3 regions of the Pseudoalteromonas sp. SG41-1 genome follow, and region 3 is predicted to be linked to each of the others. Evidence: predicted binding sites of a transcription regulator. Region 3 holds the regulator's gene; each other region holds the start of a gene.

Region 1 (3,289 bases), on a different contig from region 3:
CAAGCCCTTTCGCAAATGCCCTGATGTGTGCAGGTGTGGTACCACAACAACCACCAACAATATTGATAAAGCCAGACTTGCCCCAATCGATAATTTCTTTCGCCATTTCAGGTGCTTCTAAATCATATTCCCCAAACTCATTGGGTAAACCGGCATTGGGGTGCACTGAGGTGTAAGTTTCACAAACACGCGATAGTTCTTCTACATATTGGCGCAGTAAATCTGGGCCAAGGGCGCAATTGAGACCAATTGAAATTGGCTTAATATGACGAATCGAATTATAAAATGCTTCGGTGGTTTGCCCTGACAGCGTACGGCCCGAGGCATCGGTTATGGTGCCAGAGATCATCACAGGTAACTTGCGACCGGCTTGCTCAAACGCTTCTTCAACCGCGAATGAAGCCGCTTTTGCATTTAGCGTATCAAAAATTGTTTCTATTAAAATGAGATCAACACCACCTTCCATTAAAGCAAGGGTTGATTCAACATACGCGGTGACTAACTTATCAAACGTGACATTGCGATAACCGGGGTCGTTCACATCCGGTGAGATTGAACAGGTTTTTGAGGTTGGCCCTAAAACACCCGCAACATAGCGTGGTTTAGCTGGATTTTTAGCAGTAAACTCATCACAAATACTGCGTGCTAATTTAGCTGACTCTAAGTTTACTTCACGGCTGATGCTGGCCATATCGTAATCTTCCATCGAAATTGTAGTCGAATTAAAGGTGTTGGTTTCGATAATATCGGCACCTGCATTTAAAAAGCCACGATGAATATCAGCAATAATTTTTGGTTGTGTAATGCTTAATAAATCATTATTACCTTTAATTAGCACATGCCAGTCTTTAAAGCGCTCGCCACGGTAATCGTGTTCTTCTAATTTGTGTTCTTGGATCATGGTACCCATAGCACCATCAAGAATTAAAATACGCTGTTTTAACGCTTCAATTAACTCGGCGCTTTTGTTTTCTAAATTATTCGGCATAGTTGTTAGTCCTTACGGCTTGGCTAACTAAATTAATATCATAGGGTGTGGTTTGGTACACATAATAATTTAACCAATTCGAAAACAGTAAAAAGGCATGGCTTTGCCAAGTTTTCGACGGTTCGTTATCTGGGTTGTTCTCTGGAAAGTAATTTTCAGGCAATGGCGCATCAGGGCCTTTTTCTAAATCGCGCTGATATTCGCCTTTTAAAGTGTCTGCATCATACTCAGGATGCCCGGTAATATACACTTGGCTGCCGGATTTATTTTTTATTAAGTAAGCGCCTACTTGCTCTGAACCTGCCAGCACAACTAAGTCATCACAAGCGTTAATTTTTTCAATATCAATATGACCATAACGCGAGTGAGGCACTACAAAGGTATCGTCAAAACCACGCGTTAAGGCTCCATGTTCAAAGTAACACTTATGGGTAAACACGCCACAGAGCTTATTTTCTTTTAGTTCACGCTTTAGATTATAATGATGAAATAAACCCGCGTGAGCCGCCCAACACGAAAATAATGTTGAGGTTACATGCTGCTCCGCCCAATCTAAAATTACTTTTAGTTCATCCCAGTAGGCTACATCGTCATATTCTAAATGTGCCAATGGTGCGCCGGTAATGAGTAATGCATCGTAATTGTTGTCTTTCACTTCAGAGAAATAACGATAAAAAGTGTCTAAATGCTGCTCTGAATTGCTACTGCTGCGATGAGTGTCTAAACGTAGTAGCTCTACATTCACTTGTAAGGGTGAATTAGCGAGCAAACGAATAAATTGCACCTCGGTTTCTACCTTATTAGGCATTAAGTTTAAAATCGCCAAGCGCATCGGACGGATCTCTTGGGTTTTAGCGCGGCTTTTTGGCATTACGAATACGTTTTCTTGACGTAACTTCGCAATTGCGGGCAATTCATCTTTAACGGTAATAGGCATACTCATCTCCAAGGCATAATTAACCAATGGCTAATTATGAACGGATAGCTGGAAATTTCAACCTCTAGATGTTTAGATGTCCAAATGAGTTTATTTTAACTATTCTTTTGCATTCTAAAAACCGCTCGCCATAATGCGCCTGTTGATTTTATTTTAAGGTGGTAAACGTGATTGATTGGCTAGGCTTAGGAGAATTTTTTGCTATATTAGCAGCTATTGTTTGGGCGCTTTCGACCATTTTATATAAAGGTTTTAGCCATCACTTAACGCCTATGCAGCTAAACATCAGTAAAGGCGTGTTAGCAAGTGCCATGATGTTAGTGACTATTGCGATTACTCAAGACGCTGCACTACCACATCATCTGACAAGCTGGCTTTGGCTAATTGCTGGCGGGGTGATTGGGATTGCGATTGGCGATAGCGCCTATTTTACTGCGCTGCGAAATATTGGCCCTGCTCGCACGTTAGTTATTGAGTCCCTTGCTCCAGCCCTTGTGGGGGTTTTTAATATCCTGCTATTAAATCATTATTTATCGCCATTTGCATGGTGCGGTATTGTACTTACAACCATTGGCGTAGTAATAGCAATCAAGCCTGAAAAAACATTGCCACAGGTTGATCATCAACATTATCGCAAAGGTGTTTTATGTGCCCTTGCAGCTGCTATCTGCCAAGCGCTCGGTATGGTGATGTCTAAAGGCGCACTCAATAATGAGCATATGAGTAGCTTATGGGCGGCATTAATTAGATTAGCAGCAGGTACGATGACTGTGGCCTTAGTTGTTGCAGTGTTTAAAAGCAGTGAATTTAAACAAGCACTAACTCTAAGGGGAATTAGCGGCAAACAATGGTTTTTTGCGGCTGTGTTTTTAGGCACTTTCCTTGGTTTATGGCTTCAACTTGGCGCAGTTAAATATACCGATCCAGCCATTGCACAAACGATTTTCGCAACCGCGCCATTAATTGTAATGAGCATTGGTTTTATAAAGCGCGAGCCCGTTACCAATAAAATGTTAATAGGCGGCTTGCTTGCTTTAATCGGTGTAGGAGTATTGCTCGCGAATTAGCACATTGTTATTTGGTTGATTCGTTGACTGTTTCACCTGTGAGCCACTACAATACAACATTGAAATTTTTATTATTATTTGAAGGCTCCCTCCATGGTTTTACCTGATAAGTTTATTTTCTCGATGAGTCGAGTATCTAAGGTTGTGCCACCTAAGCGCACTATCTTAAAAGATATTTCTTTGCATTTTTTCCCGGGCGCAAAAATTGGTGTACTTGGTTTAAACGGTTCTGGTAAATCAACGTTGCTACGTATTATGGCCGGCCTTGATCAAGAGTTTGAAGGTGAGGCATATCCT
Region 2 (3,289 bases), on a different contig from region 3:
ATAAAGCTGTATTTAAGATTGGATTTTAAATCAGCTAGCTTTTGGCTATCAACCAACTCAGTGCGAGCTTTTGCGTAGGTGCTATTAATTGCATCACGAGCAACCGCTAAATCAGCCTCATTTTCAACTTTCACAAAAACATGTAATAAGCCGGGATCTTTGGTATCAGGGTTATAGCTAAACATTTGGCTAGCAATTTGTTTATCAACCACTAACTCTTGGTAAAGCTCTGAGTTGGTTGAAAAATAAAGCTGTGACAGTAAATCAAGCGCGGCTCTGTCTTTTTGTTTTGGCTGCCAGGCTGTGCCTTTATAAGATACTAATAACCAATGCCCTGGTAAGCCTTCGTTTTGCTCATGTATATATTTCGCCGCTTGCTGTTTTGGTTCGGTTGGAATATCAGCAACGAAATCGCCTTTTTGCCATTGGCCCCAGTGTTTTTTAACCATAGCCATAGTTTCAGCTGGATCAACATCGCCTACAATCACTAATGACACATATTCAGGTTTATAAAACTTAGCAAAAAACTCTTTACCGTATGCCATTTGATCCGGCATGGCTTCAATATCTTCAAAAAAGCCCATGGTGGTATGTTTATAAGTATGTTTTTCGAATGCTTCATTACGTACTGCAGAAAGTAACTTACGAACCGGGCTGGCATTATTTTTAAGGTATTCGCCTTTAACTGTTAATGCTTCGGTACGAAATTGCTCTTCTGAATAAGTCAGGTTTTGAAAAATATCCGCTTCAATTTCAAGTACTTTATCAAGATGTTGCTTTGAAAAGTTTAAGTGATAGTTAGTGTAATCATTGGTTGTATAAGCGCGATTATCAACCCCAGAATTTTTTAGAATATCAGAATACACATCTTGCGGATATTTTTCAGAGCCTTTAAACATCATGTGTTCAAAAAAGTGTGCAAAACCGGTTTTACCTGCTTCGACTTCATTACGAGAACCGACAGACACTGGAATTTGTAGTGATACCACATCAGGGTAATCAGTTTTAACCACCATAACGCGTAAACCGTTATCAAGCTCTTCTAATAAATAATCTTGTGAGAACACCCGATCATTACTACTGGCAACCGTTGACTGTTCAATCTCAACCTCTTTGACCATGTTTGAGCCGCTGTTATTTGCACAGCCGCTCAGTGCAAGCGTTACCGCAAGGCTCGTTGCTAATAATTTAAATTTCATTGCTATCCCTTGTTAGTTGAATAAATTTCTTGTTTTTAGTCATCCGATTATGCAACAAAGCAAGTCAATATAAGACCCCTGAGGTAATAAATTATGTAAACAGTTGTGTATCAGAGAACTCTTCATTCAGAGCAACATGAATAAAACTCACCTTCGTTGAAAAAGTTTCACTAAAAAAAATCTATCTAGACGTCTAAATGGCTGCTATATTATTTGCCATAGACACTAACTTAGCTGGAATGAGGATTATGGCTTTATCACTACAAGAGAAAATTGAAGACACCAATCAGGGTGTGTACTTAATTGGTACCACCCCACCACGTATTGGTACTGATAAAGCGCAGCTTGAAATTATCGCCCAAAAGCTCTTAGCTCGTTTGCATGAAATTGAATACGATGGCGTGATTATTTATGACATTCAAGATGAAAGTAGTCGCACTGAGATGCCTCGCCCTTTTCCGTTCAAGCAAACAGTAGATCCTCGAGAATACAGTAACTTACTACGTAATTTATCGCATCAAGAAGTGATCACTTATAAAAGTGTTGCACAGCGCGGTGTGGCCGAATTTAAACAGTGGTTAAGCGAAACTAAAAACCAGTTTAATTTAAAAAACCTAGTATTAGTCGGTAGTCCATCATCTGACGGGGATATTAAATTAAGCCTGCCTGATGCTTATAAAGTCTTAAGCGAACAGCCTCAAGACTTCTTTTTAGGAGGCGTTACCATTGCCGAGCGCCACGCAAGTAAACGTAATGAACATGAACGCTTACTTGAAAAAACCACGCAAGGCTGTAAATTTTTTATCTCACAAGCTGTGTATAACGCGCAAGCAACCGTGGATTTGATCACCAGTTATGCGCGCAGCTGTAAAGCTCAAGGTATCGAACCTAAACGTATTATTCTAACCTTTACACCCTGCGGCAGTGAAAAAACCTTAGAGTTTATGCAATGGTTAGGAATTTCCGTACCTGATGCAACTAAATGGCGGATGCTTGATTCGCAAAACCCACTGAGTGAATCTGTACGTATTTGCCGTGAAAACTTAGATTTAATACTAAGAAGTTGCGCGCATTTAGACGTGCCACTGGGGTTAAATATTGAAAGTTTAACCAACCGTAAAGAAGAAATTGATGCATCTATTAATCTTTACCGCTTATTAAAAGCGACGATGGAATTAAACTTAGCTGAAAAACAAATTGCGTAAGTATCCGTTTTTATAATTTATCACTCAAAGTAAGCATATCCGTTTGCTTATTTTGAGCTTGATAATAAATACTATACTATGCAATGAATTAATAAGTCACGACTGAGAACGATTATTTGCGTCTTCTGTTTGGTGTTTTTTGCCCTGTAATACGTTTTTTGTCGCGCTCTTTACGTGATTTATTGGTGTTTTTACGGTTGTCTTTTGGCTTTTTATTTGGATCAGGTTCATAGCCAGCTAACCACTGCGGCGTTAGACGAGTATCAAGCAACACTTCAATTTCTTCAAGTAACCACTGCTCGTCAAGGCTGACTAATGACATCGCTAAGCCTTGCTCGCCAGCGCGCCCTGTGCGGCCAATACGGTGGACATAATCTTCAGCTATATAAGGTAATTCAAAATTAATCACATACTTTAACGAGACTATGTCTAGACCTCGAGCTGCAACATCGGTTGCCACTAGCACACGAGTGGTACCTTCTTTAAAATCTTGCAGTGCTCTATCACGTGCACCTTGAGATTTATCACCATGAATTGACTGTGTTTTTAAGCCATCTTTACACATTTCTTTGGCGAGTTGATCGGCCATTTGCTTTGTGCGAGTAAAGATCAGTACTTGGCGCCAGTTTTTCATGCCAATCATGTGCGAGACAAGCTCACGTTTACGGTCTTCATCAACCGCGTAAATGATTTGCTCAACTTCTACAGCCGCAGAATTACGTTTATCGACTTCAACAAGTTTTGGATCTTTTAATAACTTTTTACTGAGCTCAAATACACTATCGTCAAAGGTCGCTGAAAATAGTAAGGTCTGACGATCACTGGGAACATGGCGCAATATACGTTTAATTTCGTCAATAAAGCCCATATCAAGCATGCGATCGG
Region 3 (3,289 bases):
ATTGGCTGAAATTAACTCGGCACAGGCTTGTTGATTTTTTTGATGTAATAATTGCCCATCATTAAGGGTAAACAATTGACGAGCATCAACATCTTGAGCTGCAACATTTAACTGTTTTAAATAGCTAGCCAATAATCGTGCCGACCAAACTTCACCGTGAGCAAGCAATGCGGCTTCCTGTAAGCTTTGCTGTTGAGTTTGCTGTGCAATTAAGGCTAGCTCTTGTTCTAATACGTTTAATGCCGTATGTCGCGCTGCTGGACTCAATAACTGCTCGATCAAAGTACGTTGATGATTATCAAGCTGCAATAAAATATCACTCACTGCCTGTTGATCACCTTGCTGGTAACTCTGCCATAGCGTAACTAACGTATTAGTAGTTTTACCGGCTGCGGATACCACCACACAATCACCGGCTTCCGTATGGGCTAGAATAATATTTGCTACGGCCTGATAACGCTCTGCAGAACTAAGGCTAGAACCACCAAATTTATGAACTATATTTACCATTTTTTATTACCACAAAGCCGTATGTGCAGGAGTCAGTTTAAATGAGCTTGATTGCTCATCATCTTGTTGTTGAACAGAGGAAGCGATTACTTTTGCGCCGTGCTGAGCTTGACCTGGTTTCACTTTATTGAATACACGATCTAAGTCAGCGATTAAATCTTTTACATCTTCAATGCCCACCGAAATACGGATCAGGGTATCACCTACTCCCGCAGCAAGACGAGCAGTTGCCTCCATACCTGCGTGGGTCATAGTTGCAGGGTGACAAATCAAACTCTCAACCCCACCTAATGACTCAGCTAAGCTAAATTCTTCTAAGCTGGTCAAAAATTCTGCAGCATCATTAATATCACCTTTGATATCAAAGCTTACCATGCCACCAAAACCACGTTGCTGCTGTTTAGCGAGTTCATGCTGTGGATGAGATACTAATCCTGGGTAATATACTTGGCTTACATAAGGGGAGTTTTCTAGATATTGGGCAATAATAAAGGCATTTTCTTGATGCTGACGTAAACGAACATTCAAAGTACGTAAACCACGTAACGTTAAGTAGCTATCAAACGGGGCACCGGTAATGCCAATGTTATTAGCCCACCAAGCAAGCTCATCACCCAACTCTTGGGTAGCGGCGATCACCGCACCACCAACAACATCTGAGTGACCGTTAATATATTTAGTGGTCGAATGCACCACAATATCAACACCAAACTCAATTGGGTTTTGCAAAGCAGGTGATAAAAATGTGTTATCGGCACCAACCAATGCACCGCACTGCTTAGCAATCGTGGTGATCGCTTTAATATCGGTTAACCGTAAAATAGGATTACTCGGTGTTTCAATCCAAATTAGCTTTGGTTTTATCTCAAGAATTTTTTGATGATTTTCAGATTTAGTTAAATCTAAAACCACTAACTTTAATAAGCCACGCTTTTCAAGTGAGGTGAATAAGCGGTAACTACCGCCATAGCAATCATGTGGGATCACTAAGGTATCGTCACTGTTTAGCAGCTGAGTAGCTAAATGCACCGCAGCCATGCCCGTTGCAGTGATAATCCCCTTAGCGCCACCTTCAAGCTTAGCGAGCGTTTCAGCGAGTAAATCACGGTTTGGGTTGCCGCTACGGCCATAATCATATTGGCGCTTTTTATCAAAATCAGCAAATGAGTAGGTGGTCGATAAATGAATGGGAGGCACAACCGCGCCGTGATGTTTATCTGCATCAATACCATTGCGTACTGCAATGGTTGCTTTATTCTTTTGACTCATACCGTCACCTACAATTAAATGGATGTTTAGACGTCTAAAAGGTTAGAGGATCAAATTTAATAAGTCAAAGCATTTATGCGGTTTTAGCCGCAAGATTAGAAGTAAAAACATTTAAGCCGCTAGATGGCTAAAAAACAAGTATTTGACTATCTTTTTTAACACGATAGAATTTCGCCATCTTTGCGCTGCAAAAGGTCGCGCAAACAATTAACAACCTGAGGCAACGATACATCCTATGGCTAAATGGAATGGTGAATATATTCACCCATACGCAGAACACGGGAAAAAATCAGAACAAGTTAAAAAGATCACCGTTTCGATCCCGCTAAATGTATTAAAAGTTTTGACTGATGAGCGTACTCGTCGTCAAATTAATAATCTTCGCCATGCAACAAATAGCGAATTACTTTGTGAAGCATTTTTACACGCATTTACTGGCCAACCACTGCCAAACGATGAAGATTTACGTAAAGATAATCCAGAGAAAGTGCCTGAAGAAGTGAAAAAAATCATGCTTGAAATGGGTCTCGAAGTACCTGTACTCAACGAAGATTAAGTTATCATTTGTATATATTCCTGCTTCAGGAATGGGCTACAAAAAAACCTCAGTAACGTAAGTTACTGAGGTTTTTATTATTGTGCCATTACCAATTGCAGCTAAGCAGCTACTCCATGTAGTTTTCCGGCATATCAATTTGTGCAACACCAGAATCAATTGCCGCTTGCGCTACTGCTTTGGCAATGCGCGGTAATAAACGCGGATCCATCGGTTTTGGAATAATATACTGCGCACCAAATTCAAGTGTCTCAACACCCGCCGCTTTTAATACTTCCGCTGGTACTGGTTCTTTAGCAATGCTACGAATAGCGTCAACCGCAGCAATTTTCATTTCATCATTAATTTTGCTTGCACGCACATCTAGCGCACCACGGAAAATAAATGGGAAACACAGCACGTTGTTAACTTGGTTTGGATAATCTGAACGACCCGTTGCCATGATTAAATCATCGCGAGCACCATGAGCAAGCACTGGAGAGATTTCTGGATCTGGGTTTGAACAGGCAAACACTACAGGTCGATCAGCCATTAGCTTAAGATCGTCAGGAGAAAGTAAATTCGGGCCAGATACACCAACAAATACATCGGCATCAGCAATAACATCTTGCAGTGTGCGCTTATCTGTATTGTTAGCGAATAACTGTTTGTACTCGTTTAAATCATCACGACGAGTATGAATAACGCCTTTACGATCTAACATGTAAATATGTTCACGCAATGCGCCACACTTGATCAGTAGCTCCATACACGCAACCGCTGCGGCACCGGCTCCTAAACAAACGATAATCGCATCTTCGATTTCTTTGCCTTGTACTTCAAGTGCGTTGATCATACCAGCAGCCGTTACAATCGCGGTACCGTGTTGATCGTCGTGGAACACTGGAATGCTACAACGCTCGATCAATGCTTTTTCTATTTCAAAACACTCTGGCGCTTTAATGTCTTCTAAGT

Evidence for each region. The regulator MetJ, encoded in region 3, represses methionine synthesis genes. The targets are predictions, from matches to a motif close to TAGACGTCTAGACGTCTA.
Region 1: the regulator MetJ is predicted to act here: its motif matches at 1,991-2,008, upstream of metA (homoserine O-succinyltransferase).
Region 2: the regulator MetJ is predicted to act here: its motif matches at 1,386-1,403, upstream of H5203_RS11040 (methylenetetrahydrofolate reductase).

Annotation. Positions count from the first base shown of each region.
Region 1 is NZ_JACJFL010000010.1:36,995-40,283, forward strand. It holds gene H5203_RS08540 (homocysteine S-methyltransferase family protein) at 1-988, opposite strand, end outside; gene metA (homoserine O-succinyltransferase) at 978-1,925, opposite strand; gene H5203_RS23120 (DMT family transporter) at 2,093-2,992, shown strand; gene ettA (energy-dependent translational throttle protein EttA) at 3,086-3,289, shown strand, end outside.
Region 2 is NZ_JACJFL010000016.1:17,958-21,246, forward strand. It holds gene H5203_RS11035 (pitrilysin family protein) at 1-1,199, opposite strand, end outside; gene H5203_RS11040 (methylenetetrahydrofolate reductase) at 1,448-2,404, shown strand; gene H5203_RS11045 (DEAD/DEAH box helicase) at 2,517-3,289, opposite strand, start outside.
Region 3 is NZ_JACJFL010000025.1:6,131-9,419, reverse strand. It holds gene metL (bifunctional aspartate kinase/homoserine dehydrogenase II) at 1-510, opposite strand, end outside; gene metB (cystathionine gamma-synthase) at 517-1,779, opposite strand; gene metJ (met regulon transcriptional regulator MetJ) at 2,015-2,335, shown strand; gene H5203_RS13910 (malic enzyme-like NAD(P)-binding protein) at 2,445-3,289, opposite strand, start outside.